One region of the Salimicrobium jeotgali genome, then DNA from elsewhere that is predicted to be linked to it. Evidence: riboswitches for the same ligand, from Rfam matches in the RefSeq annotation. Region 1 holds a riboswitch; each other region holds the start of a gene.
The links. Region 1 has a riboswitch for S-adenosylmethionine ahead of metK (methionine adenosyltransferase). Riboswitches for the same ligand answer to the same signal wherever they lie in the genome.

Region 1 (3,371 bases):
CCTCCGTGCTCAAAAGCCCCGTGTACGACAACGATTACGGCTTTTGGCGTAACAGATATGTATTCTTTCAGCATCACTTGTACCTCCGTTTTCCTCTGATATACTTACTATAATATACAGTATAAGGAGGATGAAGATGATTTGCGAATATAAAGGTTACTATCCCGAAATTGCCGACACGGCTTACGTGGCTGAAGACACTGTCATAACCGGGGATGTGTCGATCGGGGAATATGCGAGTATCTGGTTCAAAACCGTAATCAGGGGCGACGTCGCTCCTGTCAGAATCGGAAATAATACAAATGTACAGGATCTCAGTCTTCTCCACCAGAGCCCGGGCATGCCGCTTACGCTGGAGGACGGAGTCACCATCGGCCATCAGGTTACGCTTCACTCCGCTACCATCAAAAAGAATGCCTTAGTCGGAATGGGATCGATTGTACTCGACGGCGCCGTCATCGGTGAAGAAGCTTTTCTCGGTGCCGGAAGTCTCGTTCCTCCAGGTAAAACGATACCTCCCCGCACTCTTGCCGTGGGACGCCCGGCTAAAGTAGTGAGAGATCTGACCGGCGAAGACCTCAAAGAACTGGATCGTATACGTAAGAGCTACGTGGAAAAAGGACAGTATTATAAAAACAGCGGAGAGAAATGATTCTTTGTTCTGGCCTCGGCCGTGTATTTTTCTTCTATTCTAATTTAACGGAATAAACAAAAATCCGAACGCTTTCGTTCGGATTTTTGTACGTGCGGCCTATCTATTCTTCTTTTATTTTAGCTCTCAGCAAATCCACTTTATCGACGTTTTCCCAGGGGAAATGATCCGCCGGGCGGCCGAAGTGACCGTACGCGGCCGTCTGTCGATAAATAGGACGTTTCAAATCGAGCATGCGGATAATCCCTGCCGGACGTAGATCGAAAAGTTCCCGCACAGCTTTCACGAGCCTGGCTTCCGTGACTTCCCCGGTACCGTCCGTATCGATGGAAATCGAGACCGGTTCGGCTACCCCGATGGCATATGCGAGCTGTACTTCACACGTCTTCGCAAGACCGGCGGCAACAATATTTTTTGCAACGTAGCGGGCGGCGTAAGCAGCGGAGCGGTCCACTTTAGTGGAATCCTTGCCGCTGAAGGCCCCTCCTCCGTGTCTGGCATAGCCGCCGTAAGTGTCAACGATGATTTTGCGTCCTGTCAACCCTGCGTCACCCTGAGGCCCGCCGATAACGAAACGGCCTGTAGGGTTAAGGATGTACTTCGTCTGGTCATCCATGAACTTCTCCGGGACGACCGGCACAATTATGTGCTTCATCAAATCTTCCTTAATCTGCCCAAGCGTAATCTCTTCGGCATGCTGCGTAGAGATGACCACCGTATCGACCCGGAGCGGGTTGTTGTTCTCGTCATATTCCACAGTCACCTGTGTCTTACCGTCCGGACGCAGGTAGGAGAGGGTCCCGTCTTTCCGCACGTCCGCCAGACGCTTGGACAACTGGTGAGCAAGCGAGATCGGCAAAGGCATCAGTTCATCCGTTTCATCTGTTGCGTATCCGAACATAAGACCCTGATCCCCGGCACCGATTGCGTCGATTTCCTCTTCGCTCATCTGTCCTTCTCTCGATTCCAGAGATTCATCCACTCCGCCCGCGATATCCGGGGACTGTTCATCAATAGCTGTAAGGACGGCACAGGTATCGGCATCGAATCCGAACTTCGCCCTCGTGTACCCGATATCTTTAATTGTCTGCCTTACGACCTGCGGGATATCCACATATGTCGTCGTACTGATTTCCCCGGAGACAAGTACAAGTCCTGTGGTAACCATTGTCTCACAGGCCACCCGGGCATTCGGGTCTTCCTTCAGTATTTCATCAAGAATTGCATCGGAAATTTGGTCACATATCTTATCGGGATGCCCTTCCGTAACCGATTCAGATGTGAACAACCGGCGATTTGCTGCCATGTTACATGATTCCTCCTTAAACTCTGATTACGGCACTCTTACCAGCATCATACTTTAATATACTGCATTCTGTTTCCGAATTCCGGCCCCTGTTTTCACGGGTTGAAAACCGGAATCAGTTCCATTCCTTCATTAACCATGCATGGAAAACAGGAAGGTCCTTCAGGAAACGTTTATACTATTAAGAGAAATTTTGATTTCCTTCATTAAAAAAGAAAAACCTTTCCTTCATCGTATGAGGAAAGGGATGATTTCCTTCCGCTCTTATCGTCCAAGAGAGTACTCTTGCGTCAGGTTAGCACCATATCAAAAGAAGGTTGCCGGGTTTCCTCGGGCCTGTCCCTCCACCGACTCTGGATAAGAGAGTTACCGTTCGCATTTTATCATACCAAATCAGCTATGATTGTCAATTAGATGGAGCAGCTTCCGTCTTTACAATCGTGGATTCCCACTCTGTATCTGTTATTAGCGATAAATCGGTAAACCGGAACTCCGACCGCCCTCGCAGTCCGAAACTCCATCAGCTTTCCGGCGAAGCGAAGCAGCGGCGACTCCTTACATATATAGGTGATCGCGTCATACCCTACATGTTCGTTGCGCGAAGGATCATATAAATGTAATTGTTCACGAATTTGTCCTTCTTTTTCAGCGGGAAGAGAAATATACTCGGTAAGCTTCTGCAGCGACAGCCAGAGCAGTCGATTTTCCCGGTCCAGGAGGCTCACCCACTTTTTCGTTTTAAGGCACAAAGGACATGCGGCATCGTACAGAACGATCGATTTCTTCAACCTTTTCACCTTCCTTTTCTCCAGATTATACAGCAGCTGCAGATGATTTTAAAAAAATGAATTGCAGTATGGACTATTAACGACAATGTGTTATACTATTTACAAATAATCGCTTACATGCGGAATTTCAGGGAAAGGCGGGTTTTTAAAATGATTCATGCCAGAAGCGACCGTTCAAGCATCGAGGAGCTGCTTGAGGAAGAAGGAACACAAGTACAGCTTTCTGTTCCGGACCTTACGAAAAACATACTCAACAGGAATGAAGGAACACTGACCGATACCGGAGCTGTAAAGGCAGAAACCGGAGCATATACAGGACGGTCCCCGAACGATAAATTCATTGTAAAAGACGATGAAACTGCCGAAAAGGTCGACTGGGGCAAAGTGAACCAGCCGATGCAGGAAGAAACATTCCTTCACCTTTACCACAAAGTGATCGGATATCTGAAAGACCTCCCTGAACGTTTCGTATTCCAGGGTTACGCAGGCGCCGATGAAGACTACCGTCTGCCAATCCGTGTGATTACAGAATACGCCTGGCACAATATGTTCGCAAGGCAGATGTTCATAAGACCCGGGAGTGAAGAGAAACCTCTTCACGAAAATGCGTTCACAGTGCTCTCTG
Region 2 (3,371 bases), 1.1 Mb from region 1:
ATCGGCAATCCACACTTTCCCTTCCATACTTTCCATACTGAAGGACTCCTTGGCCTGGGTAGTGGCTTCAAAACTCCCGGTTTCCCAGTCCACCGGGTCCTCAAGTTCTTTTTGGCCGCATGCTGCAAGAAACAAAGTGAATAATATAAGAATCCATAGTTTTTTCAACGAGGGTGAAGCTCCTTTCCGTATGTATCTTTTATTAGTGTAACTACTCGCGTGGCGATGTACAATGAACAAATTGAGAACTTTCACTTTTTCTCCATATGCTCTCCTCCCCCTGCTTAGGCCAGCGCTTCTAAACGGAAGTTTCCGCTTTTCATGATCCAGCTGCAGCGTCCAGAAATTCATGTCACAAGCAGCTCGGACCAGTGAAAGGAAAGGTCGTCTTTCACGTGACCGGTCTGCTTGTGCCTTCATTTCTAATCGGACGCTTCCGCTTTTCTTTGTCCAGCTGCAACTTCCAGAAGCTTGTGACCTAAGCAGTACCCTTATTTTCGGGATAGGGCACCCGAAAAGTAAGTCTCCTGCTTACGCCAGCGCTTCTAAACGGAAGTTTCCGCTTTTCTTTACACCTGTTCGATGTGCAGATATACTGTTACGAAACGAGAAGCGGAGGGGTTTATTCATGAGAGATTCATCATTTTTTACTAAAGTTGTCCATCATAAAGCTGACCAGACGGCGGCGGTCCACAGTAAGGCGACGCCTATTTATCAGACTTCAGCCTTTACGTTCAAGGACCTGGATGATCTGGAGAAGTACTATGAAGGAGAGACATCCTACCTTTATTCCAGGGAAAGAAACCCGAATCCGGAAGAGCTGGCCGAGGGTGTTGCTGCTCTTGAAGAAGGAAGCGCGGGAGTTGCAGCAGCTTCAGGCATGGCAGCTATATTTGCGGGAATTCTTTCCGTCGTAAAGCCCGGAGATCATATCTTAGCTGCTGAGGATGTGTATGGCGGGACGCACAATCTTCTCTCTCACGAATTGCCCTCTCTCGGCATTGAAGTAACGCTCACATCTTTCCGTGACCAGGAAAGCATAAAAGGGGAAATACGTCCGAACACGAAATTGCTTTATTCAGAATCAGTGACGAACCCGTTCCTCCGGGTGGAGGATATGACAGTTCTTCAGGAAATCGCCGGTAAAAATGATTTGAAAATCATGATAGATAATACGTTTGCCACGCCGTACCTGCTGAGGCCACTGAAGCAGGGCGCCGACCTCGTCGTACACAGCGCTACGAAATATCTGGGCGGTCACAGTGATGCGACAGCAGGAGTGCTTACGGGAGAAAGGGAGCTCGTAGAGAAAGCACGCCAAAAAATTGTCTCCCTCGGCTCTAACCTGAGTCCGTTTGAAGCATGGCTGACGTATCGCGGTACGAAAACGTTAGGAATCCGTATGGAAAAACAGTCCCGGAACGCCCAGGCTCTTGCAGATGCCATGCAGAGAAATGCAGATGTGGAGAAGGTTTATTACCCGGAAAACGTATCGGCAGAAGGCAACGGCGCCATCGTTACGATAGCTCTGAATAAATCTATAGAGATGAACACCTTCTACCGGACGCTCGGCTGGATCAAAATTGTGCCGAGTCTTGCCGGAGTTGAAACGACCGTTTCCGTTCCTTCCCGGACGTCTCATCGTGCCCTTTCCGCTAAAGATAAAGAAAGATTCGGAATCGACGACCACGTTGTCCGGGTCTCTGTCGGGATTGAGAGTTCGGACGATATCTCCGCTCAGTTGGAACAGGCGATCGAAGCCTCTAAATAAGAATTTTCTAAAAATTGTTGACTTTTTCGGATGCTTCCGTATATAATGCAAAGCATACCATTTAATTGAATAGCGACTCTTATCAAGAGCGGCTGAGGGACTAGGCCCTGCGAAGCCCGGCAACCTTCAAACATCGGTTTGAAAAGGTGCCAATTCCTACAGATCTTAGAGGTCTGAGAGATAAGGGGAGGATGTAAATATATTTAACGTAAACCTCTTCTTATCGAAGGGGTTTTTGTTTATATCTCCTCACTCGGACCCTCTGTCATATATTATACAGGAGGGATTTTTCATGACTGAGCAATTTAAGAATTACGATTTGGACACGCTTGCCCTGCACGGGGGACAGGAGGTCGATCCGGCAACGGGTTCGAGAGCCGTACCGATCTATCAGACGACATCCTACGTATTTGATGATACCGAGCACGCCAGGAACCTGTTCGGTCTCGAGGAGCCCGGAAACATTTATTCAAGAATCGGCAACCCGACCGTAGATGTTTTCGAGAAAAGAATCGCTCTTTTAGAAGGCGGTACGGCTGCTGTGGCTACCGCTTCCGGAATGTCCGCTATTGCGTATTCCATACTGAACGTCGCCGGAGCAGGTGATGAGATTGTGGCGGCAAGTAACCTGTACGGAGGAACGTATAACTTATTTGCAAAAACGCTGCCGCGTTACGGTATTGAGGTGAAATTCGTCGATCCGGAAGATCCCGCGAACTTCAAAAAGGCGATTACGGAGAAAACGAAGGCGGTCTTTGCGGAGACGATCGGTAACCCGAGCCTGCACGTGCTTGATATTGAAAAAGTATCCGAAATTGCCCATGAACAGGGAGTGCCTCTGATTATAGACAATACGTTCGCGAGTCCGGTCCAGTGCAAACCGCTGCAGTGGGGGGCGGACATCGTCGTCCACTCGGCGACAAAATGGATCGGCGGTCACGGGACAGCTATAGCCGGGGTAGTCGTGGACGGAGGTACCTTCGACTGGGCGAACGGGAAATTCCCCGGCTTCACGGAGCCGGATGACAGCTACAACGGTCTCGTTTATTCGAGAGACCTCGGGGAAGTGGCATTTGCTACTAAATTCCGGGTGCAGCTTCTCAGGGATATGGGAGCGTGCCTCAGTCCTCAAAACGCTTTCCTTCTTATTCAGGGGCTGGAGACACTGTCTTTACGCATTGAACGTCATGCGGAAAATTCCCTGAAAGTTGCTAAGCATCTGCAGGCGCACCCGGATGTGGAGTGGGTATCCTATCCGGGCCTTCAGGAGCATCCGGCGCATGAACTTGCCGATAAATATTTGCAAGTCGGCTACGGGGCTATCGTTAACTTCGGTATTAAAGGGGGAAGAGACGCCGGGAGGAAGCTGATCGATAACGTCTCTCTCTGGTCTCACGTTGCGAACGTGGGAGATGCGAAGTCTCTGATCATTCACCCGGCATCCACTACCCATCAGCAGCTCTCCGTGGAAGAACTGGCGGCGAGCGGAGTGTCAGAAGAACTGATTCGTTTGTCCGTAGGTATCGAATCGGTGAAGGATATCATCAATGACCTGGATGAATCGATTGAGAAGGCGACGGACAGGGCGGCTGCAGGCAAG
Region 3 (3,371 bases), 1.3 Mb from region 1:
ATATCGCTGCTGTAACCGGGATGACCCGGCTGGAACAGACGATGGAAACGATGGCTGATACATTCGGTAAAAAGGCGGCTGATTTCGATCACATCATCAAAGTCGGACGTACGCACCTGCAGGACGCCGTTCCGATCCGGCTCGGACAGGAACTGAAAAGCTACCAGCGTGTGATCGAACGCGACCTCAACCGGATTAGACGCTCCAAAGATAATCTGTTCGAAATCAACATGGGGGCAACAGCGGTCGGTACCGGTCTGAACGCCGATCCGGTATACACGAAGCTCGTAGTGGAGTATCTGGCCGACATCAGCGGACTTCCGCTCAGGGCAGCAGAGAACCTGGTAGACACTACCCAGAACACCGATGCTTACACGGAAGTTTCTTCCGCTTTGAAAAACACTATGACGAGCATGTCCAAAATAGCGAATGATTTTCGTCTGATGGCCTCCGGGCCGAGAACCGGACTGAGCGAAATCACTCTCCCGGCCCGACAGCCGGGCTCGTCCATTATGCCCGGGAAAGTGAACCCGGTCATGCCGGAAGTTATTAACCAGATCGCTTTTCAAGTTATGGGAAACGACCACACGGTGAGCATGGCTTCAGAAGCCGGACAGTTGGAGCTGAACGTCATGGAACCGGTCATGATTTTCAATCTGCTTGAATCCATCACTGTTATGAACAACGGGTTCGGCGTTTTCACGGATCTGTGCCTGAAAGATCTGCAGGCGAACGAAGAAGTACTCCGGGAGAACGTGGAGAAAAGCCTTGGAATCATTACGGCTTTAAGCCCGCACATCGGTTACGAACGCTCTTCACAAATCGCCCAGGAAGGCATAAGAACGGGCAAAACGGTGCGTACCCTCTGTATGGAGTATGAGGTTTTGAATTATGAAGACCTGGAAATTATTCTCGACAGTTATGAAATGACCTACCCGGGTATTGCAGGAGCACACCTGAAGGAAGAAATGACAGTCTGATACAGCAGCTTTAAAGGGACGCCCTTCGGCGTCCCTTTTTTTGAGAACGAAATACAGTCCTGTCTTTTCTATTTTTCGAAATTTCTAAAAAATCATTGACATTCCTTTTCTTCCCCCGGTAGAATGAACGTTAATTTCATACACATCTTATCAAGAGCGGTGGAGGAATCTGGTCCTGTGATCCCGCGGCAACCTGTTCGTAAAGAACAAGGTGCTTCTTCCAGCAGACACTATCTGTCTGAAAGATAAGAGCAGGGACGTTCAGGAGAACCCTTCTATTTTTCTTACGGAAAAGTGGAAGGGTTCTTTTTGTATGTACAGATATGTAAAGGAGGAGAGGAAATGAATTCTTACGGAGTATGGGTCATTACACTGGCGCTGTTATATACGCTCGCGTTAATCATCGTCGGCAACGTGGCAAAGCGGAAAGCCGGCCGGGGCGAGCAATATTTTATAGGGGGACGGACGTTCCGGTGGTGGACGGTCGCTTTCTGTATTACAGGTCTTTTTTCGGGTTCAACGTACATATCGATTGTGGAGCTTTCGTATCTTACGGGGATCTCAGCTATATGGTACGGGGTCGCAGAAACACTGCAGGTTCTCCTGATCGCCCTTCTGCTTATAAAATCGTTCCGGGAGAAATTGATCGTCACCATCACCGGATTGATCGGTGATCAGTTCGGCAGACGTGCCAAAGCTTTATCCGGCGCCATTACGGCCTTCGCTTTCCCGATGTGGTCGGTGGCCACGGCCATTGCATTCGCTTCTGCCTTCCACGTCTTCACCGGCGTGTCTCTGTCTTTATCCGTGGCGTTCACAGCCCTTCTTTTATTCGTCTATTTACAGTCGGGCGGCATGTAGGCGGTCGCCTTTACACAAACGATGAACACTATCATTTTCGCCCTCATGTTCATAATCGGTGCAGCAGCGTTCTTCATTAAACCCGGCATTTCCGGTCTGCAGCAGCTGGCAGTCGAACAGCCCGGGATGTTCGACTGGGACGGAGCCGGTCTTCAGGTCATTCTCGTATGGTTTGCCACATTTCTTGTGAACGTCATTTTAGCTCAGGCTGCTTTCCAGATGGCTCTGTCCTGCAGAACACCGGAAGAAGGGCAAAAAGGACTGATTGTGGCAGAAGTGATGAGCATCCCCTTCATTCTTTTCGGGATCCTCTTCGGACTCTCGGCGGCTGCGGTTGTCCCCGATGCAAGTCTCGGTCTCATAGCACTGCCCCGGTACCTGATGGGAGTCCTCCCCGCTCCGCTGGTCGGGATGTTCTTCCTCGGTATCTGGGCCTGTGCTCTCGGGTGGGGTGCCCCGTGTCAGTTCTCAGGCGCTACAAGTCTCGGAAAAGATGTGGGGAGCGCTATCTTCCCTGACGCTTCTCCCGAAAAGCTGGTCACGTATACGAAATGGTCACTGCTGCTCCTTACAGGCCTGATGATTGTCTTCGGCTTCCTGCGTACGGAACAGTCGGCCTGGTGGAACGTACTCGCCTGGACGATGAGAAATTCCGCAACCTTCGCTCCTGTAGTTGCTGCGCTGTTCTGGCCGCTCGTTACAAAAAGAGCTGTTCTCGGTTCTCTGTTCGGAGGCTTCACAGCAGGCTTGCTCTGGTATCATTTGAGCAACTGGCACCCGTCGGATTTCTTTCTCAATATCCATCCGGTCTGGGTGGGGATGAGCGTCAATATTCTTACCATGATAGTATTCACTGTCGTTTTCAGTTACGGCACCTGGAAAATATCTGCTGCCAGCCCTGTAAAAAGCAGTATAATACTCGGAACAGTCGTCGTCCTTTTGGCAGTTAACGGTTATTTTTACGAGACGCTTCACGCCGCCGGAGTCATCGGACTTACGTTATTTCTGAATGTATTAGCCGTGTTCATCGGGAGTATCATGTTCATTAAACCGAAATCGGCCACAATGGTTGCTAAGAAGGAAGTGGTATCTTAAAAATCATTGAGACCTTCGTCGTCACTAAACAGAAACATCCTCCGATACGAACAAAATCCCCGTCCCGAGTCAACGCTCCGGGCGGGGATTCTCTGTTTTCAGAAAAATGATCGTATCTAGTTCGAATTTTCGTCGAAATGGACGGTGTCTTTCAGTTTATTCTTGTCGTCCATGGAATTGCTGCTGGCCATCTTTTTCACGAATTCTTTAACGGTTTTGACGTTCACACCTGCTTCCCAGTATTCAGCAACGTCAGGAGTCACTTTTACAAGCACAACGTTCGGGTCTTCGGCCGAAGCATTCAGTACTTTTTCGACAATTTTATTCCAGTACTCTTTCTTCTTCTCCACGTCCTGCACGAATTCAGCCGTTCCACTGATAGACACGTAGGAACTGCCGGCGTAGGCCAGGTTCACCGAAGGGTTATTACCGATA
Region 4 (3,371 bases), 490 kb from region 1:
CCAGTTACCCTGCTGAATCATCGCTACGTTTCCAAGAGAAAAGTGCTCTTCCACCTGCTGGGAATAATCGAGACTCAATACAGGCTGAATGGAATTTTCACTCTGAAGATCCGTGAACTCTTTCATCTGATCTCCCATTGCGAATTCCACAGTCTCCGCTTCATATGCTTCCATTACATCGTGATTGAACTCATCCGCCAGGTAGGCGTTTGCCAGGTGGTTACCCATAACCCACTGTTCTTTGCCGGGGAAAGCGAACGGCGCTTTGATTCCCAATTCTTCTTTATTGGAATTCAGGGTTTCCACGGCACCTTTCAGATCTTCCATCGTCTTGATCGAGGAAGCATCAATACCCGCTTCTTCGAAAACTTTCTTATTGTAAAGAAGTCCATAGCCTTCCTGGTTATAAGGAAGTCCGAGAACCTGATCGTCACGACTTACACCGTTCAACGTCCCCTCAAGAGCCGCTTCGGCAGCTTTCGTATCCGAAACGTCGGCCAGATATTCTTCGTACTCGTCCACGTCCGTCGGTCCGCCGACGTTGAAGACGTCAGGCTCTTCGCCGGAGGAGAAGGAAGTTTTCAGTGAAGCACCGTAATCGTTACCGCCACCGACGGTTTTGACGTTAATATTGACGTCCGGGTTCTCTTCTTCATACATCGATACAAGTTCTTCAAACTGATCTTTGAATTCCACTTTGAATTGAAAAACGTCAACCGTAACCGCTTCGCCGTTGCCGCCTTCTCCTCCACCGTCATTACTTCCGCCGGAAGATTCTTCACCTGAGCCGAACGAACAGCCCGCCAGCACACTTGAAGCCAATAGAGCCGTAGCAATCCCTGAATAAAACTTTTTCTTCTTCATTCCATACACTCCCTTTTACTGTTTCTGATTTTTTGAATCCGCTTACAACTTACACAAAAAAATAAAGGACGCCGGAAAAGTTTGTGCATTCGTTTGCAAAAATATCCAATAAATTACTCCTTCTCCTATGTAAAGAAAAGGACAGGTGACAGAAGCGATACTGTGAATTCGTTTGCACAGTTTCATTGTCTGTATCTTAGCACGATTACAAACATATTACAATAAGTATTCTGAAAAATATGTATCATATTATTTTTTCCATACAAAAAAAGCCGAAGGGGGTACCCTTCAGCTCTTTACGCATAATTAAATTAAAAGCTTCTTTCTTCTTGCACGTTATCGTCCTGATCGAGAATCAGAACTTTACTCGGAGAGTTCTTCTTCGCAATTTCTTCGGCTTTGCTGACTGCGGAATCAAAATCTTCGAAGAAATCCGTCGGAGCGATGTCTTCGATTTTAATGTACCAGCCGTTTTTGTCTTTGTTTTGTACTACGCTATATTCTTTTACCATAATTAATCCACTCCTCTTTTAATAATCGGATACTTTTGATTGTACCCCGCCTCTTTTTCCTTCAAACATATCTCAAATAGTCAGAAAATTAGTTGACATACCTTTCCTCTGGTGGTTATACTTCATAATAAGCTTAAATTGAATAGTTCGTGCGACTCTTATTAAGAGCGGCTGAGGGATTAGGCCCTGTGAAGCCCGGCAACCTTCAAACGTCAGTTTGAAAAGGTGCTACGTCCTACAGATCTTACTGATCTGAAAGATAAGAGGAGGCAATATATAATTCAGCCCTCTTCTTAACTTATCAGAAGGGGGCTTTTTCTATGTATGGGCTCCCCGGCCGCATTACCTATATAATTCCATTGGAGGGAAGACAGATGTCCGTCAATCATATCCGAACTTGTGAAACCGTTTATAAAGAAGTGTCGATCGGGGAGTTCATTTGCGAAACCGGTGAACGGCTGCCGGAAGTCACGCTCGCCTATGAGCAGGCCGGCAACCAGAATGCGCCCCTGCTCCTTATATGTCACGCTCTCACAGGCAATCAGTACACCGTTGGTACGGAAGAAGAACCCGGATGGTGGAGAGGTCTATTCGGAAAAGAAGGGATAGTCCCGGAAGAAGAATTTCAGACTGTCACCTTCAACGTACTTGGCGGCTGTCACGGCTCTACCGGCCCGGCGAGCGTAAACCCCGAAAATGGAGAGGTCTATCGTCTCGACTTCCCTTCCATAACAATCAGAGATATAGTACGGGCTCAGAAACGGGCTCTGGAAGTTCTCGGTTTCACGCACATACATGCCGTGCTCGGCGGGTCACTCGGTGGTATGCAGGTGTATGAATGGGGGCTTATGTATCCGGATGCGATGGATAAGCTGTTTATTCTCGCTTCCACTCCGGCCCTCAGCGATTATGGAATAGCATTCAATCATATAGGGGGAGAAGCGATAAAACGTGACCCGCAGTGGAAAAACGGTAATTATCAGTCGAATGAGGATCTGGACGGTTTCGAGCTTGCCAGAATGACGGGGATGGTCACTTACAGAAGCAGGTCCCTCTTCCACCAGCGCTTCAACCGCCGGCAGAACGAAGAGAATTATCATATCCAGTCCTACCTGGATTATCAGGGGAAGAAGATTAAGAAACGGTTTGATGCCAACAGCTATCTTTACCTTCTCGATGCCATGAACCATCACGACATCACAAGGAACAGAGGCACCCTTGAGGAGACGGCCCAACAGTACAGCGCGGACGTTTATACGATGAGCTTCGAGAAAGATCTCGTATACCCGAAGGAATCCATGGAAGAGTTTTCACTCCTTGCTCCTCACGCTCTGCATTTCCATATAGATACCGAATTCGGGCACGACGGCTTCCTTGTCGAATTCGATAAGTGGGGAGAGTTCATCAGATATCACTTACTGGTTTAGCGGCTGCGGAAGATCCTCTACCAGAAGAGGTCCGGAGCGCAATAAAAAACAGCACATTACCTCCGCCGGAAGTGTCTGTGCTGTTTATTAGAAAATTACATCCCGGCCAGCCGTTCTGCTCCGGACTCTTCCCTGCCTGTGTCCTTCTCCCGGCTCCCGGAGTCCTTCAGTTCAAGAAGCACTTCCCGTAAAAGCGCAGGAGTATTTTCATTCAATCCGCTTACGACAAGCTGCCCGTTCGAACGGGCGGAATTTACGAGCTGTTCCTTCACCCACGCCTCGGACTCCCCGGCCCAGTCAGGGCGGTTGATGAGTGCTTTTTCCGGACTGACCCTGTCGCCGGAGACCAGCACCTCCTGCTGACCTGTAATAGAGCTGAGCAGGTTCACGGAACGTTCCCGGTATTCGCTTTCTTTCTTCTCCGTGAGACGTTCCGGGAGCCTGTGGTTCCATGTATGAGCCACCACAGCGTGCCCCTGTTCTTTTATAGCTTCCACTGCGGCCGGATAACGTTCGACACGTTTGCCGATTAAAAAGAACACAGCTTTCCGGTCGTTCTTCTCCAGCA

Region 2: linked by a shared signal. The riboswitch ahead of AAV35_RS12115 (O-acetylhomoserine aminocarboxypropyltransferase/cysteine synthase family protein) and the one ahead of metK (methionine adenosyltransferase) in region 1 are both predicted to bind S-adenosylmethionine.
Region 3: linked by a shared signal. The riboswitch ahead of AAV35_RS14570 (sodium:solute symporter family transporter) and the one ahead of metK (methionine adenosyltransferase) in region 1 are both predicted to bind S-adenosylmethionine.
Region 4: linked by a shared signal. The riboswitch ahead of metX (homoserine O-acetyltransferase MetX) and the one ahead of metK (methionine adenosyltransferase) in region 1 are both predicted to bind S-adenosylmethionine.

Annotation. Positions count from the first base shown of each region.
Region 1 covers NZ_CP011361.2:829,726-833,096, reverse strand. The annotation lists gene AAV35_RS04155 (alpha/beta hydrolase) at 1-74, opposite strand, end outside; gene AAV35_RS04150 (gamma carbonic anhydrase) at 137-652, shown strand; gene metK (methionine adenosyltransferase) at 756-1,958, opposite strand; SAM riboswitch class I at 2,220-2,322, opposite strand; gene AAV35_RS04140 (thiol-disulfide oxidoreductase DCC family protein) at 2,369-2,746, opposite strand; gene pckA (phosphoenolpyruvate carboxykinase (ATP)) at 2,897-3,371, shown strand, end outside.
Region 2 covers NZ_CP011361.2:2,410,477-2,413,847, reverse strand. The annotation lists gene AAV35_RS12125 (SCO family protein) at 1-168, opposite strand, end outside; gene AAV35_RS12120 (trans-sulfuration enzyme family protein) at 629-1,771, shown strand; SAM riboswitch class I at 1,848-1,958, shown strand; gene AAV35_RS12115 (O-acetylhomoserine aminocarboxypropyltransferase/cysteine synthase family protein) at 2,064-3,371, shown strand, end outside.
Region 3 covers NZ_CP011361.2:2,201,753-2,205,123, forward strand. The annotation lists gene aspA (aspartate ammonia-lyase) at 1-980, shown strand, start outside; SAM riboswitch class I at 1,125-1,232, shown strand; gene AAV35_RS14570 (sodium:solute symporter family transporter) at 1,323-1,841, shown strand; gene AAV35_RS11020 (SLC5/6 family protein) at 1,863-2,936, shown strand; gene AAV35_RS11025 (pyridoxamine 5'-phosphate oxidase family protein) at 3,053-3,371, opposite strand, start outside.
Region 4 covers NZ_CP011361.2:341,630-345,000, reverse strand. The annotation lists gene AAV35_RS01780 (ABC transporter substrate-binding protein) at 1-864, opposite strand, end outside; gene AAV35_RS01775 (DUF2188 domain-containing protein) at 1,176-1,376, opposite strand; SAM riboswitch class I at 1,532-1,642, shown strand; gene metX (homoserine O-acetyltransferase MetX) at 1,751-2,803, shown strand; gene AAV35_RS01765 (polysaccharide deacetylase family protein) at 2,899-3,371, opposite strand, start outside.